DNA from 3 places in the Ruegeria sp. AG6 genome. Region 3 is predicted to be linked to each of the others. Evidence: riboswitches for the same ligand, from Rfam matches in the RefSeq annotation. Region 3 holds a riboswitch; each other region holds the start of a gene.
The links. Region 3 has a riboswitch for cobalamin ahead of ACR0I0_RS15065 (aromatic ring-hydroxylating oxygenase subunit alpha). Riboswitches for the same ligand answer to the same signal wherever they lie in the genome.
Positions count from the first base shown of each region.

Region 1: linked by a shared signal. The riboswitch ahead of ACR0I0_RS00315 (DUF1636 family protein) and the one ahead of ACR0I0_RS15065 (aromatic ring-hydroxylating oxygenase subunit alpha) in region 3 are both predicted to bind cobalamin.
Region 2: linked by a shared signal. The riboswitch ahead of ACR0I0_RS09670 (DUF1636 family protein) and the one ahead of ACR0I0_RS15065 (aromatic ring-hydroxylating oxygenase subunit alpha) in region 3 are both predicted to bind cobalamin.

Region 1 is NZ_JBQFYQ010000001.1:60,132-70,899, forward strand. Features, by position in the region: gene cobJ (precorrin-3B C(17)-methyltransferase) at 1-291, opposite strand, end outside; gene ACR0I0_RS00290 (precorrin-2 C(20)-methyltransferase) at 288-1,016, opposite strand; gene ACR0I0_RS00295 (precorrin-8X methylmutase) at 1,013-1,642, opposite strand; gene ACR0I0_RS00300 (cobalamin biosynthesis protein CobG) at 1,642-2,763, opposite strand; gene cobN (cobaltochelatase subunit CobN) at 2,760-6,053, opposite strand; gene cobW (cobalamin biosynthesis protein CobW) at 6,057-7,112, opposite strand; gene ACR0I0_RS00315 (DUF1636 family protein) at 7,114-7,485, opposite strand; cobalamin riboswitch at 7,578-7,784, opposite strand; gene ACR0I0_RS00320 (SLC13 family permease) at 8,012-9,868, opposite strand; gene ACR0I0_RS00325 (hypothetical protein) at 10,058-10,441, shown strand.
Region 2 is NZ_JBQFYQ010000003.1:115,011-125,778, forward strand. Features, by position in the region: gene ACR0I0_RS09640 (phosphotransferase) at 1-799, shown strand, start outside; gene ACR0I0_RS09645 (GcvT family protein) at 808-3,252, shown strand; gene ACR0I0_RS09650 (inositol monophosphatase family protein) at 3,519-4,298, shown strand; gene ACR0I0_RS09655 (FecCD family ABC transporter permease) at 4,322-5,332, opposite strand; gene ACR0I0_RS09660 (ABC transporter substrate-binding protein) at 5,334-6,284, opposite strand; gene ACR0I0_RS09665 (ABC transporter ATP-binding protein) at 6,301-7,074, opposite strand; gene ACR0I0_RS09670 (DUF1636 family protein) at 7,071-7,427, opposite strand; cobalamin riboswitch at 7,526-7,722, opposite strand; gene ACR0I0_RS09675 (D-lyxose/D-mannose family sugar isomerase) at 7,822-8,487, opposite strand; gene ACR0I0_RS09680 (carbohydrate kinase family protein) at 8,504-9,430, opposite strand; gene ACR0I0_RS09685 (glucokinase) at 9,462-10,520, opposite strand; partial or broken gene ACR0I0_RS09690 (GH1 family beta-glucosidase) at 10,497-10,768, opposite strand, start outside.
Region 3 is NZ_JBQFYQ010000007.1:149,868-160,635, forward strand. Features, by position in the region: gene ACR0I0_RS15025 (SDR family NAD(P)-dependent oxidoreductase) at 1-210, opposite strand, end outside; gene ACR0I0_RS15030 (NAD(P)/FAD-dependent oxidoreductase) at 404-1,735, shown strand; gene ACR0I0_RS15035 (chalcone isomerase family protein) at 1,689-2,234, shown strand; gene ACR0I0_RS15040 (MFS transporter) at 2,234-3,457, shown strand; gene ACR0I0_RS15045 (DUF3833 domain-containing protein) at 3,454-4,071, shown strand; gene ACR0I0_RS15050 (DUF3833 family protein) at 4,068-4,610, shown strand; gene ACR0I0_RS15055 (hypothetical protein) at 4,640-4,864, opposite strand; partial or broken gene ACR0I0_RS15060 (IS5/IS1182 family transposase) at 5,166-5,318, opposite strand; cobalamin riboswitch at 5,392-5,595, shown strand; gene ACR0I0_RS15065 (aromatic ring-hydroxylating oxygenase subunit alpha) at 5,678-6,931, shown strand; gene ACR0I0_RS15070 (FAD-binding oxidoreductase) at 6,937-8,019, shown strand; gene ACR0I0_RS15075 (hypothetical protein) at 8,036-8,311, opposite strand; tRNA gene ACR0I0_RS15080 (tRNA-Lys) at 8,395-8,470, opposite strand; gene dapF (diaminopimelate epimerase) at 8,681-9,523, shown strand; gene mtaB (tRNA (N(6)-L-threonylcarbamoyladenosine(37)-C(2))-methylthiotransferase MtaB) at 9,520-10,768, shown strand, end outside.

The DNA.
Region 1 (10,768 bases), on a different contig from region 3:
TTCCAGTGCTTCGAAGACGGCCGCCGCCATGGCAAACACGCCGGGATCGCCCGAGGATACAACGACCACCCGTTTGCCATCGGCAGCCATTTGCAGCGCGTGTTGCGAGCGGTCGATTTCGACCCGGTTGTCACTGGCATGCAGTGTAAGGCCGGGGCGCTCGGCAATACGCGCCACATATGGGATATAGCCCACAACATCGGTGGCTTCGGCCAGCGCGGCTGTTACTTCTGGTGTAACAAGCGCCTCGTCACCCGGCCCCAGACCGGCAATCTTGACCCAACCGCTCATGGTCGCCGCCCCTGACCGTGCACGACGATGATCGAGAAATACGGGGTGATCTTCTCGCAGGCTTCAGACAGCTTTGTCACCGTCTGGTTCGGCATCTGCGCATATTCCACGATCCACGCCCGGTCATACAGGCCAGCGGTCTTCAGAGCGCGTTTCACCTTGTCGATGTTGCGTCCGATTTTCATCACGACCAATGCATCGGTCAGAGCCATGCGTTCCGCCAGCGTTTCTTCGGGCAGGGTGCCAACCAGCACGGTCAGCACGTCATCACCCCAGGTGATCGGATCGCCCGTGGCCGTCCACGCACCGGACATGCCGGTGATGGCTGGCACAACCTCGACCGGAGCTTCGTCACGCAACCGATTGTATAGATGCATGAACGAGCCGTAGAAAAACGGATCTCCCTCACACAAGACCACCACATCCTCGCCCTGTTCGGACAGGGCCTTGAGATGGGCGGTGCAGTTTTCGTAGAAAGCTGCCAGCAATTCGTTGTAGCGCGGGTCTGTCACCGGGATCTCGGTGGTTACGGGATATTCCATCGGAAACTCGACCGCGCCTTCAGGGATCATCCCGTTGACGATCTTGCGGGCCTGACCACTGCGACCTGGTTTGCGGAAATACGCCACATGCTTTGCATTGCGCAGCAGGCGATCAGCCCGGACGCTCATCAAATCCGGGTCGCCGGGGCCAAGGCCCACACCGTATATGGTGCCCATCTTCATTCCGCCCGGCTTGCGATGGCGTTGATGGCCGCCACCGTGATGGCGCTGCCGCCCAGACGACCTTTGACGATGCAGGATGGCACCGGTTGCGCCTGCCACAGCGCATCCTTGGATTCCACCGCGCCGACGAAGCCAACCGGGCAGCCGATGATCGCGGCAGGGCGCGGGCAATCCGGGTCTTCCAGCATGTTCAGCAAATGGAACAGTGCGGTGGGCGCATTGCCTATGGCGACCAGCGCGCCCTCCAGATGCGGCCGCCACAGCTCCAGCGCAGCGGCGGAACGGGTGTTGCTCATCTCGGCAGCCAGGGGGCGTACGCGTTCGTCATGCAGGGTACAGATCACCTGGTTGTCGGCGGGCAGGCGGAAACGGGTGACACCTTCGCTGACCATGCGCGCATCACACAGGATCGGTGCGCCATTTTCCAAAGCAGTGCGGGCCGTCTGCACGAAGCCGGGCGAGAAATGCACGAACTCTTCCAGTCCGACCATACCCGCGGCGTGGATCATGCGAACGGCAACCTGCTCTTCATCGGCATCAAACCGGGCCAGATCAGCCTCTGACCGGATGGTGGCGAAGCTTTCCTTGTAGATCGCCGCGCCATCGGTTTCGTATGTATAGGGCATCAGGTGAAGTCCATAGTCATGAGTGTTTCCGGGTCGAGCCCGCGTTGGCTGGGCTCATCCCCCGCGCGGCCCTGTTTGACAAGATCAAATCGTCCGTTTGCGCCCACCAATGTGATGTCGGCAGGACCCATGCGAGCGCATCCCTTGCTACAGCCTGAAACATGCAGGCGTCCGGCCACCCGCGACGCCAACGCCCGGGCGATGTCGCGCGTCTCGGTCTGCGCCTGCGGGCAGAACGGCGCGCCGGGGCAGGCGTCGGTGGTCATCAACGGATCGGTTCCATTTTCGACAAAGGCCGGGGCAGGTATCGCCGCCCCGCCTTCCAGCAGGATCAGCCGCCACGGGGTGACGCGCAGGGCGCAAGCGCCGCTGTCCTCGATCAGGTCATACAGCTTGCGCGCAGGCAGCGACCCAAAAGCCGCGCCGTAAAGGGCACCCAGTTCACAGGGGCCCGGTTGAAGCTTTGCGCCAACAGAACCGGGCGCACATCCTTGCCATTCCTGCGGCAGGGCGTCGATGACACGCGCCATGCGGCGTGTCTCGGGCGTGTAGGTTTCGGCAAACCACATCGCCAGCGCGATCACGTGGTCAATGGCGTCGGTCTCGGTCACGCTCCGCCCGGTTTCGCAGCCATCGGCGCGCAGGATCAGGCCGCCTGCACTGGTTTCCAGACGAATATCAGCCGAATCCGACGCCAGCAGACGTTCGGGGCCCGTGTCGATTGCAAAACCGAACTTTGCCGGCAGGGCCGGCAGCTCCGCAAGCCGGTCAATCAGTTCATGGGTCAGCCGAGCAGTCAAATCGCCCGCCTGATAGAGCGGTGTAACCAGAATATTGCGGCGTATTTCGATACCGGGTTCCGCATCCAGCAGGTTCAGCGCGGCAAGCTCTTTGAGTAGAGGCTGATGGTCTTCCTCTTCCACGCCCCGCAATTGCAGATTGGCGCGATTGGTCAAATCGATCGAGCCGTTGCCAAAGCGGTCAGCCAGATCGCACAGTCCCAGTGCCTGATCGGCGTCCAGACGCGCCAGCCGGGGCCTGACCCTGACGACCAGACCGTCACCGGACATCATCGGACGATGGGCGCCCGGGCACCAGCCCTGAACGATCGGTGCACTCATCTCAATCCCTCCAGATCAGCCCTGATAGAGTTCCGGCGCGTGTTCCAAAGCCCGGCCTCAAGCAGCGCGCGAAACCGGTCCTGCATGGCCTGACGCGCCTTGGGATTGGCCTCTTGCAGGAACGCGTCGACCTCTTCGTTGCCCAGAGTGGCATCGTGGTAGAGGTCAAAAAGATGTGGTGCGACCGTGCCAGACAGATGCGCGAAAGAAGCCATATGATCCAGCGTTGCCGCGATTTCGGCCGCCCCCCGGAAACCATGGCGTTGCATTCCGGCGATCCAGCAGGGGTTGGCGGCACGGGCGTGGACGACTCGGCTGATTTCTTCACGCAAAGTTCGGGCACGCGGGTTTTCGGGGTTGGTGTTGTCCAGATGGTACAGCTGCGCGGTTCCGCCGGCGATCTTCTTGGCGGCGGCAAAGCCTGCCTCGTGCGTGGCATAATCGTTGGCCAAAAGAAGATCGGTTTCGGTCAGGTCCTGCAAGTGGACAAAGCTGTCCGCATTTGCAACGCGTTGGGTGATGCCGTCCTTGTCCTGCGAGATGTGTTCGCCTTCCAATGCAAAAGAGCTGGCCTCTAGCCACGCTTCACCGGCCTGCGCACGGGCCTCGTCGGTATACACTTCGGAAAGTTCGGTCATATTGACGCCGTAACTTCCGGGCGCAGGTCCATAGACCCGCGCTGCCGGCGCCTGCCCGGCATAGGGGTTCCAATCCGTCGCTTCATCGCGCGCGGCCAATGCGCGAACCGCTTGGCCAAACAAAGCGGACAGCGTCGGGAAAACATCCCGGAACAGGCCCGAGACCCGCAGGGTCACGTCCAGGCGCGGGCGGCTCAGGTCGGTGATCGGCAGAACCTCGATGCCGGAAACCCTCTCGGACCCTTTGTCCCACACGGGTTTGACGCCCAGCAGGTGCAAGGCCATGGCGAATTCCTCGCCCGCCGTGCGCATGGTGGCTGACCCCCACAGATCGATGATCAGCCCCTTCGGGTAATCGCCTTCTTCCTGAAGATGGCGCCGCACCAGTTCCTCGGCCAGTTTCACACCCTGAGCATAGGCCGCACGGGTCGGAACCGACCGCGGATCGGTGGTGTAAAGGTTCCGCCCGGTGGGCAGAACATCTGACCGGCCACGATAGGGGGACCCCGAAGGCCCGGCATCAATCCGCTTGCCTTCGAGCGTTTTAATCAACGCGTCGCGTTCGGCGTGGGCCGAAGGGGCCGGATCGAAACTGCCCGTCACCTCGGGCACGCGCCCAAAGATGTGCAGCCCGTTGCCAAACTGGCTTTCCTTGATGTCACAGACAAAGCGGTCGATGCGGGTGATGGCCTCGGCGGTGCAGGTAGCCTGATCGAGGCCGAGATCGCTTTCCAGCCCTATCGCCTGCGCCTCATCACGGATATCTTCCTGCAAGCGGTCGCGGCGTTTGGGGTCAAGCCCGTCGGCGTTCGAAAACTCATCCAGCAGCGATTCAAGCCGCACCATCCGATCCGGCGTGCCACTTTCCTTCATCGGGGGCGGGATGTGGCCCAGTGTGACGGCTCCGATCCGGCGCTTGGCTTGCGCGGCCTCGCCCGGGTCGTTCACGATGAACGGGTAGATTACAGGCAGATCGCCGATCAGCGCCTCGGGCCAACAATCGGCAGACAAGGCGACCGATTTTCCGGGCAACCATTCCAGCGTTCCATGCGCGCCGATATGGATCAGCGCATCGGCACCCAACCCTTTGCGCAGCCACAGATAGAAGGCGACATAACCGTGGCGCGGGGTGCGCAAGAGGTCATGATAGTCGTCATCCCGCAGCTCGGGCGTGCCGCGTTCGGGTTGCAGCGCGACCAGCGCCTTGCCGCGCCGAAGCGCGGTGAAATGGAAGGCCCCATCGGCACAGGCCGGATCATCTTCGGGCGCGCCCCAAACGGTGTGCAGATCAGCGCGCAGGGTCTCGGGCAATTCCGCAAGCGCATCCTGATAATCCCCAAGCGACCACGAAATCCGTGCGTCCAGAAGAGTGTCGGCAATCGGCACGCCAGTCGCGATGTCATAGCCTTCTTCGTCAAGATCGGACAGCATCGCCTGGGCCGAGGCCAGCGCGTCGAGGCCAACCGCATGGGCCATCTGCCAGTCTTTGCCGGGATAGGTGGACAGGACCAACGCAGGAATCTGATCTGCCTTGGGTTTGTCGTTCAGTGCAAGCCAGCCCGATACACGGTCGATGATCGCTTCGATCCGGTCCGGTTCGGGACGGTGTGCAAAGCGCGCGTATTCCAGATGCGGATCGCGTTTTCCGGGTTCCTTGAAAGACGCAACTCCTGCTGAGATCCGTCCATCCACCTCGGGCAGTACCACATGCATGGCAAGATCGGCCGGGGACAAACCGCGTTCCGCCTCGGCCCAGGCTTTGCGGCGCGAGGTGGCGAGAGCGACCTGAAACACCGGCACGCCTGCAGCGTCCAGAGGCGACGTTCCCGACGCGCCTTTTCCCGAAAACGAAGTGGCGTTGATAATGGCAGATGGGTTCAGCGCAACAACCTGTTCCCGCAACCATTCGGCGGCTACAGGCGCCTTGAGAGACGGGGCAAACAGGCCCACCGCCGCGTATCCACGGGCGCGCAGGCTGCGGATCAGGGCTGCGATCGGGGCGGTGTCTGCCGAGGTCAGGTAAGCGCGGTAAAAGGTGACGAGGATTCGTTTGGTCTTGCCTTCGAATGCGGTTTCCACCGGGATTACGCCGCGATCCGGACACCACACGCCACATTCGGGCAAGGTCTTGGCGCCCATCACCGGACCGGCATAAAGCCCCGCCGCCAAAGCCATCTGCGCCAGCGCCGCCTGTGCCGCGACCTCGCCGCCGGTATCGCACAGATGCGCCAGACGCCGCAGGGTCGAGACCGGCAGGGTGGAATAGTCATCCAGCCGCGTGTCCTCGCGCCCGTCGGCGGGCAGCACCGCCAGTGCGATGCCCTTGGCCTGCGCCAGCGCCAGAACCTGCTGCAACCCATAAGCCCAGTAGGGCACCCCGCCGATCAGACGGATCAGAATGCCCTTGGCGCCTTGAAGCGTCTGTTCGACATAGGTATCGACCGACAGCGGGTGTTTCAGAGCCGTCAAATTCGCCAGCCGCAGGGTCGGCATTCGCCCTTCCGGTCCGCCACCACGATGCCAGCCCGCCGCGAAAGCGCCTAGGTCGCTGTCCGAAAAGGACAGCACCACCAGGTCCGCCGGGCTCTGGCCCAGATCGGTTGGGGTCTCGGTTTCCTCGAGCCCGTGGCTTTCGCGAAAGACGACGTGCATGGCTTACTCGGCGGCCTCACGCACACCCACGAGGATTTCGCGGATTTCCGCCTCTTTGATATCGTCATGCTCGGCGATGACGACCAGACGCGAACGGCGTTCTTCACCGGGTTCCCACGGGCGGTCATACTGGTGACGCACGCGGGCACCCACTGCCTGGACCAGCAGGCGCATGGGTTTGCCCTGAACGGCGGCATACCCTTTGACGCGCAGGATGTTCAGTTCATTGGCCAGGCGTTCGATATTGGCGACCAGTTGGGCCGGATCGGTCTGCTCGGGCAGCTCGACGATGATGCTTTCGAAATCGTCATGCTCGTGATCGTGATGGCCGTCGTGATGCGAGGGTCGGGCGTCCATGTCATCCTCGGCGGCGGCTTCCAGACCCAGCACAACGCGCACGTCCACGGCACCTTCTGCCACTTCGACGACGGGTAGGGGGCGCGGCGCCTCGGCGGCGATGATCTCGCGCGCTTTGGCCACGCCTTCGGGGCCGGCGAGGTCGGGCTTGGTCAGCAGGATGATGTCAGCGCACGAGATCTGATCCTTGAACACCTCGGAAAGGGGCGTTTCGTGGTCGATCGAGTCATCGGCCATGCGCTGCGCATCCACTGCTTCGACATTGGGCGCGAAGCGGCCTGCGGCCACGGCCTCGGCATCGGCCAGGGCGATCACGCCGTCGACGGTGATCTTCGAGCGGATGTCAGGCCAGTCGAATGCCTTGAGCAGCGGTTTCGGCAGGGCCAGACCGCTGGTTTCGATCAGGATGTGATCCGGGCGTGGCTCCAACGCCATCAGGGCCTCGATGGTGGGAATGAAATCATCTGCCACGGTGCAGCAGATGCAGCCATTGGCCAGTTCCATGATGTTTTCCGCCGGGCAATCAGGAATGGCGCAGGATTTCAGGATGTCGCCATCGACGCCTACATCGCCGAACTCGTTGACCACGACAGCAAGGCGCTTGCCCTGTGGGTTCTGCATCAGGTGACGCACCAAAGTGGTCTTGCCCGATCCCAGAAAGCCGGTGATCACTGTGACGGGGAGTTTTTCGAGGTTCGACATGTCAGGCTCCAATGGGGGGAATGCGCGAGGCACAGTTCTTGCGAAAATGTTCGGGGCGTTCGCGCCATTTCACCAAACCATCTTCGGTGGCCAGATACTTGGTCGCGCCGTCGACGATGACGTCGACATGATCTGTTTCGTTCAGGTTTTCATACACGAAGGTCCAGCGGCCCGGCCCGCGCAACACGATCGAACAGCCTTGATCACAGTTTGACAGGCATTCAACGGCTTTCAGGGTGACACCGTCGGGCAGGTCCGCCTGTTCCAGAGCCTTGTGTAACAAAGCGCCCGGGCGTTGCGTGTCATCTTCCACAGGCAGGCCGCGACGGCAGGTGGTACAGACCAGCAACTCGACTGGTGCGGTATCGGTCATGTCTCTCATCCCCCCAAATCCTCTTCGCGGGGGACGGGGTTTCATGCGGGCCACGAATGGTCATGGACCCGACACCGGAACACCCCGCCCGGTTTCAACTTCGGTTGTTGGCAGGTCTCCCGGCTTGCGGATGCCAGAGGCGGGCCTCTGTCGGATGTCCCGCCTTCCCGGCTTTCGGGCCAGTGGCATTGGGCATCCTCTCCGTTCACGGTCGCGGGGGCGGCTGCGTTTGGCGGCAAGACCGTTGACGCATTCCCTTTTCATCGGCTGTCACCGACACCAACGAAAGGGACATGCGGCACCGCTGGCCTGCTTGTCAAGCGAGTCGCGCGCAACAATGATGCAGAGGCATGGAAAGCGACCTGTGGGCGTCGATGGGCGGCATGGCGTGCCGGGACCCAGCCTGAGATGGGCCGGGCGACGAACAGTATGTTAGCAAGGGGCGTAGACTATGGTGAACGGGTGCCTTGACTGAACCTGTCCCGATGATGGGAAAAGACCACCGAACACCGCAGATCCTCTTGCGCTAATAGATGACGTTGATCATGAGCAGGGAGACGACCAGAAACAGCGCCGTCATTATTCCGCCGGAGCGAACGAAATCCATCACCTTGTATCCGGCCGGACCCATGATCAACGCGTTTACCTGATGGGTTGGGATGATGAAGCTGTTCGAGGTCGATATGGCGACCGTCAGGGCAAAGACGGCCGGGTTTCCACCCGCCGCCACCGCAATCGATACTGCCAGAGGCACCAGCAGGACCGTGGCCCCCACGTTGGACATGACCAAAGAAAAGGCCGTCGCCAGAATGGCGATGCCGGTTTGCAACGACCAGAGCGGCCAGCCGTCCAGAATTATCATGATCTGCTGGGCGATCCACGCGGCCGTGCCTGTGTTCTGCACGGCTTGTCCCAAAGGTATGAGGCAGGCGAGCAGGAATACGGTGTTCCATCCGACCGCGCGGTACGCCTCGTCCACGCTGAGCACACGGGTCAGCATCATGCCCACCGCGCCGGTAAGAAGACAGAGTGAAAGCCGGACGTCCGTGAACAGGATCAACGACAGCGAAATGGCGAAGAATGCCAGGGCCCAGCCGACTTTTTGCGGCCTCAGCTCGTCCTGAGGAAAGTCTGTCGTCACAACGACGAAATCCGGATCTCGTTTGATCCGCATCAGGTTGTCCCATCTGGTATGGGCCACAAGCATGTCGCCCGCCTGAAACTTTTCGAGCCCGATCTGCGTGGATTCGTGATCCTCGGTCTCGACATGGCTCAGCGTCTCTTCGCCGCGGTGAATGGCCAGCAGCGACATCCCGTAGGTCTTGCGAAACAAAAGCTCGCGGGGGCATTTGCCGATCAGCTTGCTGTCAGGCGTGATGACCACCTCGGCCACGCCTGCATTGGTTGGGGCGAACTCTTCGACGAAAATGTCCAAGTCCGGAAGAACGGTCAGCCCGTATTTCTCGGCGAACTTCTCGACCTCCCAACGGCGGCCGACGATGGCCAGCCGACACGGCGCTGCAATTTCCGCTGTCAAAACCTGAACCATCGAGGTTTTGCCGCGATAGAAGGTTGAAATGATGTACAGGTGGTTTTCGTGGTTGATGTCGGCCAGAATCTCGCCGACCAGGGGGCTGTCCTCGGGCACCACGACTTCGAACACATCAGCTTTGAGGCCATAGACCCTTTGCAGGTATTCCTGTGTCCCTTGTCCGGTACCCGTATTGTCAGGTCCTTCAGCCTCGGGCAAAACCCAGCGTCCCAACAGCAGAAAGTAACCAATTCCCGTCAGGATCAGAACCGCACCGATCGGCGTGACCGAGAACAGGCCGAAGGGCTCCATTTTCTGAGAGGCCGGCAGACTGTCATTTGCCGTCAGGATCAGATCGTTCAGCAGGATAAGAGGAGACGACCCGACCATCGTCATTGTGCCGCCCAAAATGGCGCAGAATCCCATTGGCATGAGCAGGCGCGACAGCGGTATGCCTGACCGTGTGGAAATTCGGCTGACAACCGGCAGAAACAGAGCAGCGGCGCCTACATTCTGCATGAACGAGGATATGACGCCAACGGTGCCGGAAATGATTGGTACAACCCTGCCTTCGGATTTGCCGCCGTATTTGAGTATGACGGCAGCCACCTTGTTCATGATCCCCGTCTTGTCCAGACCGGCCCCGACGATCATGACCGCAATGATCGAGATGACGGCATTGGATGCGAAGCCGTCGAACAGAAGGGTGACATCCGCCAGATTTTCCAGCCCGGGCGCGTAGCTGAGCAAGCCTATGAGAACCAGAACCAATATGGCGGAAAGGTCGATCCTTATGATCTCGGAAACGAACAGAAAAACGGTGAAAGCCAGAAGGGTGCAAACGACCCCCATCTCGAAGGTAAAGGCAATATGTTCCACAATACGTCCAGAACTTTTTCTTTGTTAGAGTCCTAGTTCATCCCTCCCGACTTGTCATGAAGTTTCGTTTTTCGGCGGTGCTGAGAAGTAATGTTGCTCAATGGTTGCTGTGGGAGCAATGCTTTCGGGAACCCCGTTTGACGAACACGTCAGAAAGAAGGATTGACCAAATTGCATGAAGAAACCAGCACGTTTCGTACCGGCGCGATGCCGTTCCAACAAGGTCGAAGCAGCACAGGTAATGGCAAGTCAATTCCAGCCACGAACAACAGACAATCCGACAGCTTTGTTTGCAGTACCATTCTGCCGCCGCCTGAACCGGGCAAAGGGCCGGCTTGGCCGTCCCTGATCGCAAACTGCCCACAAGAATGGTTTACACCTAAACGGGCCGGACAAATAATTCAGGTCACCAATTCTGATCATTTCGAGGTGAAGATGCCAAGGAAGTACGGCGGGGTGTTGCCTAAACGCAAGCTGGCGGCATATGCCCAGAATGCTCGCAGTCGGATGGAACAGAACAAGATCGCAACACGAAAAATCCAATAGTTGGTTGGATATTGAACCTCGAGGAGGGAAAAAGTATCGCAAGTCGTTGGAGGTATTGGAGGCGAGTACCGGAATCGAACCGGTGTACACGGATTTGCAATCCAGAAAGAGCGCAAGCGAAAACAACGGCTTAAGGGTGCAAAACACCCCCTGACAAAAAGTGAACAAAAAGCGAAAGTTTCAAAGCCAAATTCGCCGGTTCAAAACGAAAAAGGCCCCGTCACAGCGGCAACTGTGAACCGGGGCCAAATAGAAAAAGCCTGTCAGCTTTCGCAGTACGTTAGCATGAGCAAGCGCCACACCGCAAACGCTCAGTCGGCTTTTTCG
Region 2 (10,768 bases), on a different contig from region 3:
CATAACCAATGTGAACTACAAGGTCACGGATGGCAGCGGGTCTTATGTGGTGCGTGTAGGCGACGACATCCCCCTGCATCAGGTGATGCGGTTCAATGAGCTGGCCGCCAGCAAAGCCGCCCATGCGGCGGGTTTGTCGCCAGCGGTTGTACACTCGTCAGGCGATCTGACGGTGCTAGAGTTCATCGAAAGCCGTACACTGACCGAGGAAGATGTCCGCAACCCGGATATGCTGCCGCGCGTGCTGGAATTGGTTAAGGCGTGCCATGCCGAGGTACCGAAGCACCTGCGCGGTCCATCGCTGGTGTTCTGGGTGTTCCACGTCATCCGCGACTATGCCGCGACACTCACTGAACGCGGCAGTGTCCATACAACGCTGATCCCTGACCTGATCGATGCAGGCGCTACGTTGGAACGCGAGGCCGGCCCGTATGACATGGTGTTTGGCCATAACGATCTGCTCTGTGGCAACTTTCTGAACGACGGCAACCGCCTTTGGCTGATCGATTTCGACTATGCCGGGTTCAATTCTCCGCTGTTCGATCTGGGCGGGCTGGCGTCGAACAATGGCCTGTCGCCTGAACAGGAAGACTGGGTGTTGGAGAGCTATTTTGAAGCCCCGGTCACCGACGATCTGCGCCACCGCTATACGGCGATGAAATGCGCCTCGCTGCTGCGGGAAACCATGTGGAGCATGGTGTCCGAGATCACCTCGGATATCGACTTTGATTACGCAGCCTACACAGCTGAAAACCTGGCGCGGTTCCGCGCAGCCCTAACCGATTTCAAAAACACCTGAGGACAGACATGACCGACCTTCCGAATACAGCCAAAGCCGTCATTATCGGTGGCGGGATCATCGGCTGCTCGACCGCCTATCACCTGGCCAAGCTGGGCTGGACGGATACGGTGCTGCTGGAGCGCAGGAAACTGACCTCGGGCACCACCTTCCACGCCGCAGGGCTGGTGGGACAGTTGCGTTCGAACGCCAATATCACGCAATTGCTGGGCTATTCCGTCGATCTGTACAACAAGATCGAAGAGGAAACAGGGCTTGGCACTGGCTGGAAGATGAACGGCGGCTTGCGTCTGGCCTGCAACGAAGAGCGCTGGACCGAGGTGAAACGCCAGGCCACTACGGCGCATTCCTTTGGTCTGGACATGCAGCTTCTGACCCCATCCGAGGCGCAGGAGCTGTGGCCCTTGATGGATGTCTCTGACGTGATCGGCGCGGCTTACCTGCCGACAGACGGTCAGGCGAACCCGTCAGATATCACGCAGGCATTGGCCAAGGGCGCCCGCATGGCCGGGGCGAAGATATTCGAAGATACCAAAGTCACCGATATCGAGATCGAAGATGGCAAAATTCGTGCGGTAATCACCGAACACGGTCGGATCGAGTGTGAAAAAGTGATCTGCTGCGCCGGGCAATGGTCCCGCACCTTTGCCAGCCGCTTTGGCGTCAACGTTCCTTTGGTTCCGATGGAGCACCAGTACATGGTGACAGAACCTTTCGACGTGCCCGGCAATCTGCCCACTTTGCGCGATCCCGACCGGCTGACTTACTACAAGGAAGAAGTCGGAGGTCTGGTCATGGGCGGCTATGAGCCGAACCCGATCCCCTGGGCCACCAAGGGTATTCCGCAAGGTTTCCACTATACCCTTCTCGACAGCAACTTCGATCATTTCGAACAGCTGATGGAACTTGCGCTGGGGCGCGTGCCCGCGTTGGAGAACGCTGGCGTCAAGACGCTGACCAACGGGCCGGAAAGCTTCACGCCCGACGGCAATTTCATCATCGGCGAAGCGCCCGAGTTGAGGAATTTTTTCGTCGGTGCGGGCTTCAATGCCTTTGGCATCGCGGCTGGCGGTGGTGCGGGCATGGCGCTGGCGGAATGGGTGCACAAGGGTGAGCCGCCCTTCGATTTGTGGTCTGCCGATATCCGCCGCTTTGGCCGCCCGCATTTCGACACCGACTGGGTTCGCACACGTACCGTCGAGGCATATGGCAAACACTACACGATGGGTTGGCCGCATGAGGAACATGACTCGGGCCGCCCCTGCCGAAAATCGCCGCTTTATGACACGCTGAAAAAGCAGGGCGCGTGTTTTGGCGAGAAACTGGGCTGGGAACGCCCCAACTGGTACGCGGACGCGTCAAAGGGCGAGGTGCCCAAGGATGAATACAGCTTTGGCCGCCAGAACTGGTTCGATGCTGTCGGGCGCGAACATAAAGCGGCACGCGAAGCGGCTGTGTTGTTCGATCAGACCTCTTTCGCCAAATTCGCCCTCAAGGGCCCGGATGCTTTGGCGGCGATGAACTGGATCTGTGCCAATGATGTGGACAAGCCGGTTGGTGCGCTTGTCTATACCCAAATGCTGAACGACAAGGGCGGGATCGAGTGTGACCTGACTGTTGGGCGCGTAGCCCATGATGAGTTCTATATCGTCACCGGCACCGGCTATGCCACCCATGACTTCGACTGGATCAACCGCAGCATTCCCGAGGGCATGAATTGCCAGCTGTTCGATATCACCTCATCGAATGCGGTTCTGTCATTGATGGGGCCAAAATCGCGTGAGATTCTGGCGGCGGTGACGCGCGATGACGTCTCGAACAGCGGATTCAAGTTTGGCACGATCCGCACCATCGGGATCGCGGGGTGCCCGGTCAAGGCGCTGCGCGTGACTTATGTGGGTGAGCTGGGCTGGGAACTGCACCTGCCGGTGGAATATGCACAGACCGTGTATGACGCCTTGACGGAGGCAGGGCGCCCGCATGGTTTGATCAATGCGGGCTACAGGGCAATTGAATCGCTGCGTCTTGAAAAAGGCTATCGCGCCTGGGGCTCGGACATCGGGCCGGATCATACGCCGTTCGAAAGCGGCTTGGGCTGGGCCGTGAAACTCCGGAAAAATATTGATTTCAAAGGGCGCGCCGCCTCTGAGGCGCAAAAAACCGGCGGCGTAAAGAAGATGCTGGCATGTTTCACGGTTGACCCCGAGGTTGTTCTTCTGGGGCGTGAAACGATCTATCGGAATGGCGAAAGGGTCGGATGGCTGACTTCGGGCGGCTATGGTTACACCGTCGGAAAGTCGATCGGCTACGGTTACATCCGAAACGCCAACGGTGTCGACGCACAATACGTCACATCAGGGACATATGAATTGGATGTCGCCACTCAGAGGGTTCCTTGCGAAGTGACGCTGCAACCGCTTTACGACCCGCAGATGAGCCGGGTGAAGACCTGACCCGAGGGTGCAAGAGCAGATCTACCGACACACGCACGGCGATCGGAACACATGGGGAAAGCATGCAAACAGGGCAAATCCGCCCCGAATGTGCGAAAGTTCGTCGAATCTGACGGATTTCGATCCATAAGCCATTGATAAAGTTTCAGTATTGTCACACCTCATGCCCATCTGAAAACTGAACTGCAAGACTTCTCATTCAGCTTTCTGGGTAAACAACCTTTCATCCGTCGGAGATTGGATGACTTCAGCCGAAAGGACCGGAAATGGTAACCCCAGATGCGTTGACTGAGCATGCGATGAAGATTGCTGATATTGCCTCGGAGTCCGCGATGCGGTTTTTTCGGGGGTCTTTGGGCATTGAATTCAAACAGGATGAAAGCCCGGTGACGCAGGCCGACAAGGCAGTTGAGGCAGAAGTACGAACCTACCTGAAACAGCATTTTCCCGGACACGGCATCTTTGGCGAAGAGCACGGGCAAGAAGCAGGCGACGGGCGTCATATGTGGGTGATTGACCCGATTGACGGAACCCGTTCGTTTCTGTCCGGCCATCCTTTGTTCGGGTTCCTTTTGGCGCACCTTGTGGATGGGCGCCCTCGGTTGGGGCTGGTCGGAATGCCGGCCTTGCATGAGACCTATTTGGGTGTGGTTGGTAACGGGGCCAGCCTGAACGGGCGGCCGATAGAGGTGTCGCACACCACGCGTCTGGATCATTCGGTTTTGTATGTGAATGAAGGCGACAAGATTTTTTGCGACCATCCTGACCTGTTCAACCGGTTGATGAATGCAGGGCAGACGCGCCGATTTGCCTATGATTGTTACCCCCATGCCTTGCTTGCTTCGGGCCATGTCGATGCTGTGGTGGATTACGATCTGCAACCTTATGACTATCTGGCGCTTTCACCTCTGATCACGGCTGCTGGCGGAGTGATGACCGATTGGCACGGGCATGCGTTGGCCCTCGATTCAGATGGCGCGGTCGTTTCCGCCGCAACCCCTGAACTGCATGCTGAACTGCTTGACCTCATCAATGCTGAGAAATGACAGTGTTGCGCAACCTTGGAAAACTAGCTTCCGCGATCAGATTTGAACAAATACAAAAAGACAAAAAGTGATCCTATTGACGTTGTGACGATTCCGACGGGCAACTCCTGCGGGGCCAGAAGAAGGCGTGACAAGATATCGGACAATGTCAGCAGAATCGCGCCCACGATCGCCGAGACGATCAGCAGGTTTCGGTGCAGAGTACCGGCGATGCCGCGTGCAATATGAGGCACCATCAGCCCGACAAAGCCGATGACACCGGCAACTGAAACGAAACTGGCCGTCGCCAAAGCGGCAACGAAAAACATGCTGAACCGCAGACCTTGAACGGGAATACCCAGTGACGAGGCTGTGAAATCCCCGGTCAGCAGCGCGTCAAGCCACCGACTGCGATAAAGTGAATAGCTCAGGATCAGGCCCAGTCCGATCAGGACAAGCGGGAATGTTTCCCATCTTGCCAGTCCCAGGCCGCCAAGCATCCAGAATATCACCGAATGAGCCGCGCGATTGTCGCCAGAGAAAATAAGGTAGTTGGTGATTGCGGAAAACAGAAAGGACACCGCCAGGCCAGCCAGGATCAGTTTTTCGGGTGCGCTCGTACGCAAGCCCTGAACCAGCGCCAGAACAATGCCGGACGCGATCAGGCCACCGCAAAATGCTGCCAGCGGCAACGTCCAGATTCCCAGGACATCCCCTGTGACGGTGATCACCAGAACGGCGCCGGCAGCAGCACCCGAGGACAGACCGAACAGAAACGGATCTGCCAGATCGTTTCGCGTCGTTGTTTGCAGAACGACACCAACGACGCCCAGACCCGCACCAATCACGGCGGCAAACAGGGCGCGGGGCAGGCGAAGGTCGAAGACGATCCGGTGCAAGGGCGACATGTCTCCTTCCACCATACCGGTTCCGAGGCCGATTGCCGAAAAGACTTCGCGCACGGGGATTGGGGTGGTCCCATAGACGATCGACAACAGCAAAAGGGCGGTCAGAACAACCGCCCCCAGCACTATCAAACGGCCCAATTGGACCATATCAGTTGGTCTCCGGGTGCATCGCCTGTGCCATCTTCTCGATCGCCTCGATATTTGCCGGGCCGGGAGTCAGCTCTTCGTAACGCAGGCCAATCCAGCGCTCGTTCTTTACCGCGTCCGTTTGTGACATCACCGGGTGATCCTTGAGGAACTGGAAAGTGTCCTCTGCGCCGTTGCCGGACTGATAGTCGAGCAGCACCAGAAATTCCGGGTTAGCCGCTGCCACAGCTTCCCACGACGTGCGGCCCCAGCTGGTATCCAGATCATGAGTTACGTTCTCACCGCCAGCGGCTGCGATCATCGCATCGGGAATGGCGAACTTGCCGGCGGTAAACGGAGCATCGGCCGGTCCGTCCAACAGGAATACCCGCGGCTTTTCCAGATCGGCTGTTTTTGCTTGAATGGCGGACAACTTGTCCTTCCAGCCGGCAACCAGCGCCTCGGCCTTGTCTTCGACCTGCATGACCTTGCCCAGGCGCAGAACGTCATCAAACAACAGGTTCATGCTGGCTTCGGGGCGATCCTCGTCCAGATGCACGCAGCTTTCGGTCAGGATCATGGTCTTGATACCAAAGGGTTCCAGCGTGTCGGGCGTGACATCTCCGCCGGGTTTCATGCCATAGTACCAACCGGCAAAAAACAGATCAGGTTCGACGGCCACAAGGTTTTCAATCGTCGGGTACTTGGGGGCAAGCTCTGGGATGTCGCCGCGCTGAGCATCAAAGTCAGGGCTGGTTTTGTACCAGCCCGAAATCCCGGTAAGTCCCACGATCTTGTCCTGAAGGCCGAGTGCAAAGGCCATATCCGCCATGTTCATATCATGTACGACCAGACGTTCCGGCGCCGAGTCAAAAACCAGCGGTTCGCCGCAATTGTCCACGGTGACGGCTTCCGCTGCCACGCCACCTGCGAAGCCAGCGAAGACAACCACCGGCCAGAGTTTCTGCATCATATGTAAGTTCCTGTTATTATGACAATTTCCGTTTTCGGATGTCCAGTGCGGGGATCATGCGGCCTTCGTGCTGAAAGCACAGATAATCCACGCCGAATGTCTCACTTACCCGGTCTGGGGTCAGAACTTCGCCAACAGGCCCGAACCCCGTCAGGCGCGTGGCTTTCATCAACGCCACATGGGTGGCGAATTCCGGGATCATGACCAGATCATGGACGATCATGACGACCGTTACCCCCAGATCAGCGACCAGAGACAGCATGTGCCCCTTGGCATCGGGGTCCAGATGGTTGGTTGGCTCGTCCAGAAACAGCAAGGACGGGTTCTGGGCCAGAGCGCGCGCGATGTGCGCGCGCTGACGTTCTCCGCCGGACAGTTGACCCATCGTTTTGTTGGCAAAATGCAACAGCTCGGTCGTCGTCAGCACCCGTTCAAGATCAGCCCTGTGCTGAGTCACCGAACGTTCGCCCTGAATCGGGATTTGCCCCAGCGCAACGTAGTCTTGCAGGCGCATCCGCCCGTCGGGCATTTCCTGCTGCCCGACCACAGCAATGGAGCGGGCACGTTGGCGGGCGGACAGGGTCCGAAGGCTTTGTCCTTCTATCCAAACATCGCCCAACGCAATCCGTTCAATCCCGCACAGCAGTTTCAGCAGAGTGGTTTTGCCGGCGCCGTTCGGCCCGGCGATTGCCAGAATTGATCCTTCTTCCAGACGAAAGGACACATCCTGCAACAGGATGTCGCCATTGAGAGCGTAGTATCCCAAATTCTCTGCAATCAGAAAACTCATGATGACCCCCCGAAAGGTAAAGCGGGAATTCGCGATAAGGTCTTTGCGAAAAGGGCAGGGGGGCGGTCCGAGGCACTGGTCCAGCCGTCGTCGCTGTCGCCGAACTGGATCGCAAATTCGACCAAGGCAGACAGATCGCGGGATGTCGTGATATCGCCAAACAGGTACTGCGCTTTGCCCGGGGCCTGAAATCCGACGGTCATGGCCCGTTCACAACCTGCCATGCAGGCCACCATTCGGGTTTCAAAACCGTCAGGCAACCGGGCATCCAGCGCGTCTTGTGCGGCTTCGGCAGACATCGTCCCCTGACATGTTGAACAGATCAGAACGTAGTGATCAGAATAGCAGGTCATTGCCTTCTCCGTCGTTTGCCAGATGCAAACAGAGGGCACATACCCGGATATTACGCAAACGCGCCATCAAGCCTCCTTCCGAGACGCCCCGCCTCGGGTTGGTTCATAGTGTGATGGCAGGTCTCCTGACTTGCGGGTCGTTGCTTGGCCGACCTTCCCAACCCTTTTGGGTCAGTGGTGAAGTGGCGTCGCTCACCGCTTACAGTTGCGGGGGCAGTCACGGACTTGGCACATTCCAGCGCCGCACCGTGTTCCCATTTTCATCTCTTACGGAACCATCCCGCTCAGCTAGTCCGGCTACGCCTGACTTGTCAAGCGGCAGGCGAAAGGGTGGTGGACGGAATTGCAACGGTTGAGCCAGCGATCCTGCTGCGCCAGCCCGGACCGAACGGTGTCAATAGTCTGATACAAGAAGAAAATCCGGTTCGGTATCTTCCTCAATCTTTGAAAACCGTGGGATTGGCTTTTCAAACACATTGTCCGTTCGGTCGTCATTCACGGTCGATACCTCGCCAATAAGGCAATCACCGCGCTCGGCCCAGAAAGCGTGCCAGATGCCGGGCATCAGAGTTACGCTTTGCCCCGGCTTCAGCCGCAAGTGCTCTTCGGGTTGCAAGGTTACAGGGCAGGCATCGCTTGGGACCGTCACCGGGTTGTCGCGGTCGACGCCACCGTTTGGATCCGACGCATGGATTTCCAGAACGAGATCGCCGCCGCCCCGGTTGATGATGTCTTCTGCCTTGATGATATGCCGGTGCATCGGAGAAAGCTGATTTTCTTTCGAGATCAACAGTTTTTCCGCATAGAGCATCCCGCGCCCGGATTTCAGATCCTTCGCCTCACCATTGCGCAAAGTGAATAGAAACAGTCCAAGTTCATCAAAACGGCCCTGGGCGTAATCGGTAATGTCCCATCCCAGCCCGCGACTGCGGATCGTTTCGGCCAGAGGGCTGCGCATTTTCTCGGGCGACCAATCCGCAAAGGGTGGCAACGCGGCACCGAAGGACTGAATGAACGCCTGTGCCCGGGTCTTGATACGGTTGATTTCGGATCGTTTCATCATGCCGTCCCACAGATCAAAGTTCGTGCGCCCAGGGGGGTTCTGCCCCGGCTCGGGAAACGGTCACGGCCGCCACGTCAGCGCCCAGTTCCATGGCTGCTTGCAGGCTTTCAACCGTCAATCCGCGCAGACCTGACTTGGTCAGATGCCCTGCGCGGCTGAGCTCGGTCAGAACGCCGGCGTTGAACGTGTCACCTGCGCCGATCGTATCGACCACTTCAACGGGCTTCACAGGAACCGAAACTTCGGAACCATCCGCCAGGTAACCGTGCGCCCCGTCACTGCCGCGCGTGACGATGACAACGGAAGGACCCGCCTGCAACAGCACAGACGCCTTTGCGGCTTCGGATTCAGCGCCCGGAATGATCCAGTCCAGGTCCTCGTCTGAAACCTTGACGATATCCGCACGCGAGATCATGCGGTTCAAACGCGTCCGAAACCGGGTTTGATCCTTGATGAAATCCGGGCGAATATTCGGGTCCAGCATCACCGCACGGTCGGAACCGTGGCGGTCCAGAAGGGCGGCATATGCATCTGCGCAAGGTTCACACGCAAGGCTGATTCCGCCGAGATACAGGGCAGAGACAGCGGGAAGCTGATCGGGCATGTCCTCGGGCAGCAACATCCGGCCTGCGGTGTTTTCATCAACAAAGCTGTAAGACGCGTGTCCATCCGAGAGCTGCACAAAGGCAAGCGTGGTAGGGCGGTCCGAGATGATGACATGTGTCGTGTCCACATGGCTCGCTTTCAGCGCATCGATCAGTTGCTGGCCGAACATGTCCGATGACAAACCTGTCAGCATCCCAACCGGAACACCCAGACGTCCCATCGCGACGGCTGTGTTCAGAACTGCACCACCAGTATGTGGCACAAAACCAATTGCGCCCGACGCGGTCGGTTCTGAAATCATATCTATCAGCGCTTCACCACAGCACAGAATCATGTCTTGGTCCTTCTTGGTACAGAGAATTCGGTCAGTCTGGTTGCTGTCTCAGCGCGTTCTTGCAGAAGTTGTTTGCGCCGATGATCCCGAACTCTGCCTGTTCAGACACGTAGAGGTTCAGGGAACGGCGCAAATCGCTGAAGCGGCCGCCGCCGTTGAACGCATCCTTGAAACTGTCACTGAATAGCCAGCGGTTTTTCTCGGCAACGCCGCCGACGAGGAAAACGCCTCCCTCTGGCATCAAGGTGACCGCCAGATCACCCATCAAAGCACCCAGATGGGTGGTAAAAATCTGCGCGGCTTTTTCGGCGACCAGATCGGTACCGTTGCGGGCATCGTTCAGAATTTCCTTTGCAGAGCGCGCCTGAGACCGCGCCTGACCGGCTGCCAATTCAACCGCCTGATACAGGATCGGCAGGCCGGTTCCGCTCAGGAACATTTCTGCTTCCAGCGCCAGGCTGTCGCCAAAGAAACAGCCCGGTGCGATGCGACGTGCCGCCTCAAAGATCTCAACTTCGTCGCGATGGCGCGGGTACAGGCCCACGTGCCCGCCTTCGCCGGAGACCGTGTGATACCTGCCTTCGGAAAAAAGCAAAGCACCAACGCCAAGCCCGGTTCCGGGCCCTACAACCAGCCGTGTGCCTGCGGGCGGCGCCTCCTGACCCTGCAAGACCGCAACATCCGACCGAGTCACCTCGGCCACTGACCACGCCGCAGCGGTGAAATCATTTATGACAAAAGTGCGCTCTGCTCCTGTTGCTTTCGTCAGCTCGGTTTCCGAAAGATCCAGGTTCGCGTTGGTCAACTGAATCGTTCCGTCCCTGACCGGCCCGGCTCCGGCTGCTACGACGGCCTGTGGGTTGGTTCCGATCTCGTCCCTGAGGTCATGGAACGCCTCGAGCAGATCTTCCAATGTCCCCGTCGGGTGTTTCCGAAGATCTGCCAATTCTCCGTTCGTAACAACGCCCAGACGTGTGTTCGTACCGCCGATATCCGCAACCAGGTTCCAATGCTCATGCACGGCACCGAATGGTTGCGCTAACGGCTGAGAGACACTCTGACCCCCGGACAGGGCGGATTTCAGCGCCATGAAAGACGCTTTGGGCGTTCTCGCAAGTGTTTCGAAATCCACGTCCACCAGTCCAAACCTCTTCTCGTACCCGAAGGCCCATTCATAATTGTCCAGCAGCGACCAGACAAAATAGCCATCCACCGGAACACCTTGTGCCAAAGCGTCCAGTACGGCCGCAAGGTGCTTGTCGAGATAATCGATACGATCATCGTCCTGCACTCGCTCCTCACTCGCCATACCGTTTTCGGTGATATAGATTGGCAGGG
Region 3 (10,768 bases):
AACAGCCGAACGAACAGAGTCTAAATGGGTCACATCGCACCGAATCGCGCGCGCATCCGACAGTTCAGAACACAGTTCGGACAACCTCTCAAGATTGCGCGCAGACAGGATCAGGGAAGCACCCTGTTGGCCAAGCGCATGCGCCAAAGCGCGACCCAGCCCTTCGCTAGCGCCGATGATCCAAATGGTTTTGCCGTCAAAGCTGCTCATGTGTGGGCCAATTCAGTTGTGTTTCACGATAATACGGCCTTGCGCCCGCTTCGGATCAAAACGGTGGCGCAGGTCACGGAAGCTCAAACCAGACGCCACAAGGTAATGCATCTGTTAAAAACTTCTAATCGGATTGATCCACTTGTGCCTACCCTGCGTATCTTCTTGTAAACTGTCACATAAAGAGGCTGGAATGTTCGACGAACCCCGGGGTGTACGGAAAAAAATCGCGATTGTAGGTGCAGGCATTTCGGGTCTTTCCGCCGCTTACTATCTTTCAAAAAACAACGACGTGACAGTCTATGAGGCCGAGCCTCGGCTTGGTGGCCATGCCCGCACGGTGATGGCCGGAAAGAACGGGGATCAACCGGTCGATACGGGCTTTATCGTGTTCAACTATGCGACATATCCCTACCTGACCCGGCTGTTTGATGAGCTCGGCGTGCCCGTGATCGAAAGCGAGATGAGCTTTGGCGCGACAATCGACAATGGCCGCATTGAATACGGGTTGAACAATCTGCGCACACTGACCGCTCAAAAGCGCAATCTGGCGCGTCCGGCTTACTATAAGATGATCGCTGATATTCTGCGGTTTGGCAAAGAAGCCCCCGAAGCCGCCAAGGACGATGACACCACGATTGGCGAATTGGTGGACCAGCTGCGGCTGGGTCACTGGTTCCGGCACAATTATCTGATGCCGATGTGCGGTGCCATCTGGTCTACGCCGGTCGAGTTCGTGGATCAGTTCCCCGCACGCTCTTTGGTACAGTTTTTCCGCAATCACGCTTTGCTGGCAAGAGGTCGCGCAAACCAGCATCAATGGTACACGGTCAAAGGCGGCAGCATAGAGTATGTCCGCCGGATCGACGCAGCCCTTCGTGCGCGGGGGGCAGAAATACGTCTGGCCAGCCCCGTTCAGAATATATCCCGTGACGAGATGGGCATCACCATCCACAGCCAGGGCGCCGTGGATCAGTTCGATGAAATCATCCTGGCCACCCATTCGGACCAGTCGCTTGCCATTTTAGGTGATGGCGCGACCCCCGCGGAAGCCGCTGCATTGGGCGCAATCCGCTACCAGCCCAATATGGCCATATTGCATTGTGACCCAGGTCAGATGCCAAAGCGGCGCGCCTGTTGGTCAAGCTGGACCTATCGATCGCAAGCCGGAGACGTGGGGGTAACCTACTGGATGAACCGGCTTCAGAACATTCCGGACAGTGACCCGCTGTTTGTAACGCTGAACGCTTCATCAGAAATTCCCGCGGAAAAGATCTATGACAAAGTCGAATTTGCCCATCCGGTCTTCGACAAGGCCGCGCTGAAGGCGCAAGGGCAAATCCGCGAAATGCAGGGACAGAACCGAACCTGGTTTGCCGGTGCTTACAACCGGCACGGATTTCACGAAGACGGGATAGCCAGCGCGATGCATGTCGTTGCTCGAATAAATGGTGCCCCGCAAACCATCGGAGCTGATAATGGCATTCTTGGGAAAGACCCGGCCCTATCTGTTGCCGCAGAATAAGGCGATATGGCGCACAGCGTTTCTTGCACTTTCCTTGCTGATCCCCAATGGGCTGATCGCATCGCCGGTCACGGAAGAACTGAACGGTGCCCAACTGCGCGGAACCGCGACGTTCCGGTATCTGGGTTTGCCGATCTATGACGCCAAACTCTATACGCCCAAAGGTGCGCCGTTCAGTTGGAGCGAAGATATCGCCCTGCAACTGACTTATCGCAAGAACATCAAGAAGAAAGCGTTGGTCAATTCGACGCTTGACGAGATGGACCGCATCGGCCGTTCAGCACCGGTTCGCGACCAACTGAACCGGTGTTTCAAAGCCGTGGCAAAAGGGGACAGCTATCTGGCGGTTTCTGATGGTCCCGACAAGGTCAGTTTCTGGTTGAACGGGCAAAAGACGTGCACCATGGCGCATCCGGGCATCAAGCGCAGTTTCATGTCTGTATTCTTGGGAGACAACACGAGGTCCGCGTCCTTCACGCGCAGGCTACAGGGGCGGTGATGCTCTATCCCCGGGTCAGTCTCTATGCGCTGATGCTCGCTGCGGCGGGTATCCCGCTTTATATCCACTTGCCGCGCTTTGCAGCCGTGAACCTGGGTATTGGCCTTGGGGTCATTGGTACGGTGCTGCTGGTGATCCGTTTGGTGGATCTGGTGCAGGATCCGCTGATCGGTTGGGCAATCGACCGATGGCCCGGCGGCCAGCTTGCATTTGCCGCGATGGCGGCTTTGGGGCTGGCGATCGGGTTTCCCCTGCTTTTCAATCTGCCGCAGGGTGCCAGCGTGCCGGAACTGGTCGCGATCCTGATCTTGCTGTTCTCGGCATACAGCCTGGGAACCATCCTTCTGTATGGTCGCAGCGCAACTCTGGCGAAGCGAACCGATCCGAAAGAGCTGATGACACTGGCCGCCTATCGTGAAGGCGGGCAGTTGACCGGAGTGGTCATCGCAGCCAGCGCTCCGGCCCTGTTGGTTGCTTTCGGGGCACACTCCCAAGGCTACCCCGCATTCGGCGCGTTCCTGGGGCTTCTGTCCGTTGTGACCCTGATACTGACGATCCCGATCTGGCGACGCAGACCGATCACCGGATCAGGCCTGTCCTTTGCGGGTCTGGGTCAGGCCGGTGGCTTGCGCCTTCTTGCGCTGGCTTTGGTCAACAGCCTCCCGGTTGCCATAACCTCCACCCTGTTTCTGTTTTTTGTGGAAGACCGGCTGCAACTGCCGGGCAAGGCGGGTCCTTTGTTGATCCTGTTCTTCCTGAGCGCAGGCGCGAGCGTTCCGCTGTGGGCAAAGCTCAGTAACAAAATTGGCCCGAAACAGACTCTGATTATCGCCATGCCGCTCTCGATCGCCGGCTTTATCGGCGCTGCCACACTGAGTTCAGGAAACCTTGCGGGTTTTGCAATGATCTGTCTCGCCTCGGGCGCGGCGTTGGGCGCGGATATGGTCGTGTTGCCTGCGATGTTCTCGATCGTCCTTACCCGGGCCGGGCTGAACGCATCAGCCGCGTTTGGCATCTGGTCCTTCGCTGGCAAACTGGGCCTCGCCCTGGCTGCCTTTTTCACTCTGCCGCTGCTGGAACGCAGCGGTTTCACCCCCGGTCAAACCAATTCAGCACAGGCTCTGGATACACTCAATCTTGCCTATGCGGTGCTGCCCTGCATCCTGAAAGTCGGAGCGTTCGGGATGGTGTTGACCCTGCCCACCGAGGTCACAAGCAAATGAACGCTTTCAGCATCATCCTTCTGGTCCTTCTGACCGCCGTCTTCATCCGTGCAAGGCTGCTGAGCTTTCGCGCGCAATCGCCGTCCGATTACAGTGGCACCGGGCCAAATTTTTCGCTGAAAAAACACCTGAACGGAGAGATCTTGTCCGAAGGCCTGATCTATGGCCCCAACGGCAAAATGTCGAACAGCTTTGTCGCGCGCATGTCCGGCGAATGGCAAGGCAACTCGGGCACGCTGACCGAGTACTTCACCTATTCCAACGGAAAACAGATGACCCGCAAATGGTACCTGACGCTGGGAACTGGCAACACATTCACGGCAATGGCGGATGATATCGTGGGCGAAGGTCGGGGCATTATCTCGGGGTCCACGGTAAAACTGACCTATCGTATCATTCTGCCAGATGACGCTGGTGGACACACACTGGATGTCACCGATTGGATGTACCTGACAGAAACCGGCGTCATCATGAATCGGTCCGAGATGCGCAAGTTTGGCGTCAAGGTCGCGGAACTGATCGCCACAATGCGTCCAAGCCCCAGATCGAAACCGATGCATCCAAGTGGGTCAAACGGGTATGACGCGACTTTGGAAGGGAAGCCGTTGCAATGATCACCTTTCGCTCTTTCATCGCCTGCATTGCCATCGCAAGCCTTACACTTCTGGCGGCCTGCTCCAGCAAACCGAAGGTACCAAAAACGTTTCTGTCGGACCGGCAGTTGAACCTGGAAGAGTTTTTTGAGGGTAAAACAGTGGCCTACGGTCAGTTTCAGGATGTTCTGGGAAATATCCCCCGCAGATTCACGGTTGATATCGACGGAACATGGGACGGCGAAACCCTGACCCTGGTCGAAGACTTCGTCTACGACGATGGCGCGACGGAACAACGCATCTGGACATTGACCAAAACCGGAGAGGATACGTGGACCGGTACGGCGCCTGGCGTGCTGGGCACCGCCAGCGGGATTGAACGCGGGGATACGTTCAACTGGAAATACAAGATCGACCTGCCGATCAAGGACGGGACCATGCGTGTCAAATTCGACGACTGGATGTGGCTGCTGGATGACGACCGTCTGCTGAACCGCGCGTATGTCTCACGCTATGGCGTCCGTCTGGGTGAAGTCATCCTGTTCTTCGAGAAGAAATAGGGCCGTCAGGCCCGGTTTCATCACAAAAGTCAGTAGAAAATAAACTCGTCCACCAATGCTGTCGTCGATCCCTTGACCTCACCGGCCGTGTTTGCCCTTGGCCCGTCCGAGGCTGCGCCCTCGGCGCGTTCGCCGCCCTCGACCTTCAAGCGCGCGCGTTCTATCTGCCCCCAGAGGAAAAACAGACCATCCCGTTTTCCCATGAGGCGCGAAGGAACTGTTGTCCGCAAAACACCTGTTTTCGGTTTTGGCATCTGCTCTCTTACTGCCTCCGGTGTTTTCCACCATTTTCGGAAAACGTAATGGTTTTTCCCGAAAAAGACAATTTTTTATGGACAAAATGAGGTTTTCTACCGTCCGTTGACAGGATGGACTGACAACTCTCGCATGACGGATATTCGCCTTCTTCACCTGCCTCATGGCAAGCCAGCACTATCCCAAACGGATCAACTTCACCCAAAAGGGTTTGCTGCAAACCTCCTTCACTTGGCCTGACTCTCTCTTTTCCAGCCATGCTCAGGCGACGTGCAGCGTTTCGTTTCTGAGCAGAGCAGCCGGGCCTTCGCTGTCACGGCTGGGGGACAATTTGACGGCGCGGATGTCAGACGTGGCCGCATCCATCGCAAAGCCCACTGGCCCCTGCAGAACGCCGTGCTGGCGGGCTTGCCATGCCCCTGTGCCAAGGACCGTGATCCCGGCGCCGTCCACTCAACCGGAAAATTTCCATGTCTGTTTTGAAACCGGAAATGTCGCAAGCATTTCAGCGCCCAAGCAGGTAGAAAGTAGGCTGCCATCGTGAGGTGCCGCTGTTTGATTCTCAGACCGCGGAGAATTGGGAAGCCGGTGGAATTCCGGCGCTGCCCCCGCAACGGTAAGGAAGGTCAGGTTCGACAATCAACCACTGGGACGAGGATCCCGGGAAGGTGTCGCAACCGGGTGCAAGCCCCTTTCAAGTCCGGAAACCAGCCTTGCAGATATGTCAAACCGCGGGTGGCGGTGGGGACACGGGTTTCGGACGTGGTCCTCGCGCGCCTCCGGACGGTTCCTCCCTGTCATCTGCCCAAGCAATGCCGCGGGGCGCGGCAGGAGAGCCAGAAGTGAACAATGTCCAAAACCTGTTGGCGCGTCGAATCCCGGGCTATGCTCTGGAACGGGCCTTTTACACCGACCCCGAGATCTTTCAGACCGACCTGGAAACCATCCACTATCGCGAATGGCTCTTTGCCATTCCGGCCTGTGAACTGGTGAAAGCCGGCGACTATGTAACGTACAACGTGGGTGCCTATCGCGTGATCATCGTGCGCGGCGCCGACAACCAGATCCGGGCGTTTCACAACACCTGCCGCCATCGCGGCTCGATCATATGCAAGGCAGCAAAAGGCAACGCGCCGAAGCTGGTTTGCCCGTATCACCAATGGACCTACGAGCTTGACGGCTCTTTGCTGTGGGCCCGCGACATGGGGCCGGAGTTTGATCCCAGACAGCATGGTTTGAAGACGGTTCATTGCCGCGAGCTTGCCGGGTTGGTCTATATCTGTCTGGCGGATGTCGCCCCGGATTTTGACACGTTTGCCAATATCGCGCGCCCGTATCTTGAGCCGCATGATCTTGCGAATGCCAAGGTCGCATTCGAAAGCTCGATCATCGAGAACGGCAACTGGAAACTGGTCTGGGAAAACAATCGCGAGTGCTATCACTGCGGCGGCAACCACCCTGCGCTGTGCCGGACCTTCCCTGATGATCCGGGCGTGACGGGGATCGAAGGCGGTGAAACCCCAGCCTATATGCAAGCCCATTTCGACAGGTGCCAGTCAGCGGGTATGCCATCGCAGTTCTATCTGCACGAGGACGGCCAATTCCGTCTGGCGCGGATGCCGCTGAAAGAAGGCGCCGAGAGCTATACGATGGACAGGAAATCCGCCGTGCGCCGCTGGTTGGGCCGGTCGCCCTTTGCGGATGCGGGATCGCTTTTGAAGTTCCACTATCCGACCACGTGGAACCACTTTCTTGCCGATCACTCGATTGTTTTCCGTGTTACGCCGATCAGCCCGACAGAGACCGAGGTCACGACCAAATGGCTGGTCAACAAGGATGCGGTTGAAGGCGTTGACTACGACGTGAAACGCCTGACCGAAGTCTGGGTCGCCACGAATGACGAAGACCGTCAGGTGGTCGAGGACAACCAGCAGGGCATCAACAGCCCGGCCTATGTGCCCGGCCCGTATTCAGCCATTCAGGAATCCGGCGTACTGCAATTCGTGGATTGGTATTGCAGCACAGTGTCGGCCCGCCTGACCCCTGACTACATGGCGGCGGAGTAAGTCTGATGAAAGATCTGGACACGCTTTCATCAGCCGTTTGGCAGGATGGAGAGATGCTGGAATGTGTCTCGGTCGTGCCCGAGATGCCGAACACCGCCAGCTTTTCGTTCCGAGCCCCCTCGGGGGCGCAGTTCGCCTATCACCCCGGTCAGTTCCTGACGCTCGAGATTCCGGCGCCCGGCCAGCCCGGGGGAGTCGTGTATCGCACCTACACAATCTCATCGTCGCCATCGCGGCCGCGGTCGATCACCATCACCGCCAAAGCGCAACCCGACAGTATCGGCACGCGCTGGATGCTGGACAATCTTCAACCCGGCATGCGGCTCAAGGCCGTTGGGCCTGCGGGCCTGTTCACCAACGCACTGAGCGATGCGCGCAAGTTCCTGTTTATCTCGGCTGGCTCAGGCATCACACCGATGATGTCAATGACCACCTGCATGTGGGACGAAGGCCGCGATCTGGACGTTGTCTTCATCAACTGCGCCAAGCGGCCATCCGAGATTATCTTCCGCCAGCGCTTGGAACAGATGGCCAGCCGCACGGATGGTTTGGACCTGAAATTCGTTGTGGAAGAGCCGGACCGCTACCGCCCATGGACGGGATATCAGGGTCAGTTCAACCAATTGATGCTGGGCCTGATGGCGCCGGATTACCTTGAGCGCGAAGTCTATTGCTGCGGTCCCGAGCCCTTCATGCAAGCGGTGCGCGACGCGCTGGCCGGTCTTGGTTTTGATATGGACAACTATTATCAGGAAAGCTTCGGCGCGCCGGTGGAAACCGAGGCGGATCAGCCCGAGTTGGATGACGTTGTTCTGGACGACGACAGCAGCGCCGAAATCCTGTTCGCGACCTCGGGCGTAACGGCCAAGGTTGCCGAGACCGACACGGTGCTTGCCGCCGCCCGCTCGGTTGGCCTGAACATTCCGTCAGGCTGTACCTTCGGCGTGTGCGGTACCTGCAAGGTCAAGAAAACTGCTGGCGAGGTCCACATGGTCCACAACGGAGGGATCTCGGAAGACGACATCGACGCGGGGTACATTCTGGCCTGCTGCTCGAACCCGATCGGCAAGGTCGAAGTCGAGGTTTAGGTGCTTCGCATCCCGATCAAAGCCGCAGCGTGGCTGACACCCGCTGCGGCTTTCGGCGCGTTTTTTCTGCCCGTTGCAGAATCCGGGCCAGATTGGGTCGCCGGATGTCCGGCACTTTCAGAACTTTGTCATCTTCACGCAGAACCAGCTGCCCGTCTGCTCTGGGTTTCGACATGTGCGAGGCGTGGACCTCTTCCATCGCATCCCGCTTGATACCATGCTGGCCGAATTCGAGATTTGTTCCGCCGAGGTCGTGTTGGATGGCACAAAGCGTGTCCGGCACCTCGATCAAGCCCGTGGCTTCGACCGTCGTTCACAGCTGGGCCAAACACAAGCAGTTCGCTGTAAGCCAAGATCATAGTCCATGGAAAAAAGTGGTGAGCCGTGCAGGATTCGAACCTGCGACCCACTGATTAAAAGTCAGTTGCTCTACCAACTGAGCTAACGGCCCACTCTTTTGTTGGATCTGTTGATCCGTGGCGCTCTTTACGGCAATTCCCCGACCGGGTTCAAGCCCTTATTTTGCGCCTCGTTTCGCCGTAACAACGCGTGTTTCCGGCAACCCGATAGGCGGCCTAATTAGGCAGGTGGCGCTGGAGGGTCAACCCCTTTTTTGAGGAATCTTCGCGACAGGGTGGATTCATGTTCGGACCGACGTTATATGCCCGCCATGCAACAGAGACTCGACACCGGACTGCCCTTCATAAAGATGCACGGGCTGGGCAATGACTTTGTCATTGTTGACGCACGCGCACAGGAGGCCCCGATCACGCCGACGCTGGCCCGGGGAATCGGGCATCGGCAATTTGGAGTGGGATTCGATCAGTTGGCCGTTATCGAAAAGGGTGAAGCCGACGCGCATCTGGTGTTCTACAATTCCGATGGATCAACTTCTGCCGCCTGCGGCAACGCCACCCGCTGTATTGCACGGTTGCTTATGGATGAGACGGGTCGCTCTGCCCTCAAGCTCACCACGGAACGGGGAACCCTTCATGCGCGGGATGCCGGCGATGGGCTCACCTCGGTCAACATGGGGCACCCGCAGCTGGACTGGCGCGAAGTTCCTCTTGCAGAAGAGATGGACACGCTGGAATTGCCGATCGAAGGCACCCCGACGGCAACGGGAATGGGAAACCCGCATTGCACGTTCTTCGTTGACAACGCCGAAGCGATCCCGTTGGCAGAATTCGGCGCGCGTTACGAATACCACCCGCTTTATCCCGAACGCACTAATGTCCAGGTGGCCCAGGTCATTGGCCCGGATCACATCCGTATGCGCGTCTGGGAGCGCGGAGTAGGCATCACTCTGGCATCTGGGTCTTCGTCCTGTGCAACGGCCGTGGCTGCCGCGCGACGGGGGCTGACCGGGCGCAAGGCGCGGATTGATTTGGATGGTGGCACGCTTTGGGTCGACTGGCGCGACGATGGTGTCTGGATGACCGGCCCGACATGTCACGTTTTCTCTGGCACTCTGACGCCTGAATTTCTGAGGTCGCTGGGATGAACCCGCCCAAGTTCACCACGTTGGGCTGCCGCCTGAATGCCTATGAAACTGAGGCGATGAAAGAACTGTCGCAACAGGCCGGTCTGACAGACGCTGTGGTGGTGAACACATGCGCCGTGACGGCTGAGGCCGTGCGCAAGGCCCGGCAGGAAATCCGCAAGCTACGGCGCGAGAATCCGAATGCCCGCCTGATCGTCACAGGCTGTGCCGCCCAGACCGAGCCCGAAACCTTTGCGCAGATGGACGAGGTCGATGCGGTCATCGGTAACACTGAAAAGATGCAGCCCGAGACCTGGCAAGGCATGGCGACTGATTTCATCGGTCAGACCGAGGCGGTGCAGGTGGATGACATCATGTCGGTCACCGAAACGGCCGGCCATCTGATCGACGGATTCGGCACCCGCTCGCGCGCCTATGTGCAGGTCCAGAACGGTTGTGACCACCGCTGTACCTTCTGCATCATTCCCTATGGCCGGGGCAACTCGCGCAGCGTGCCGGCCGGTGTGGTGGTGGATCAGATCAAGCGGCTTGTCGACAAGGGCTATAACGAGGTCGTGCTGACCGGGGTCGATCTGACATCCTGGGGCGCCGACCTGCCCGCAAGCCCCAAACTGGGCGATCTTGTCATGCGCATCCTCAAGCTGGTGCCCGACCTGCCGCGCCTGCGCATCAGCTCGATCGATTCGATCGAGGTGGACGAGAATCTGATGCAGGCCATCGCAACCGAGCCGCGCCTGATGCCGCATCTGCACCTGTCGCTTCAGCACGGCGACGATCTGATTCTAAAGCGCATGAAACGCCGCCATCTGCGCGACGACGCCATCCGCTTTACCGAAGAGGCACGCAAGCTGCGCCCCGACATGACCTTTGGTGCGGATATCATCGCAGGCTTCCCGACCGAGTCCGAAGCGCATTTCGAAAACTCGCTGAAGCTGATCAGCGACTGCGACCTGACTTGGCTGCATGTCTTCCCCTATTCCAAGCGTGAAGGCACACCGGCGGCCCGCATACCGCAGCAGGTGAATGGAACGGTCATCAAGGATCGCGCCGCCCGGTTGCGCGCAGCAGGCGACGCTCAGGTCACAAAGCACTTGTCACAACAAATCGGCAAAACCCATCACATCCTGATGGAAAGCCCGCACATGGGCCGAACCGAGCAATTCACCGAAGTGTCCTTTTCGGCCCCCCGGACCGAGGGCGAGATCGTGACGGCGGCAGTCACCGGTCATACTCAAACCCAGCTGA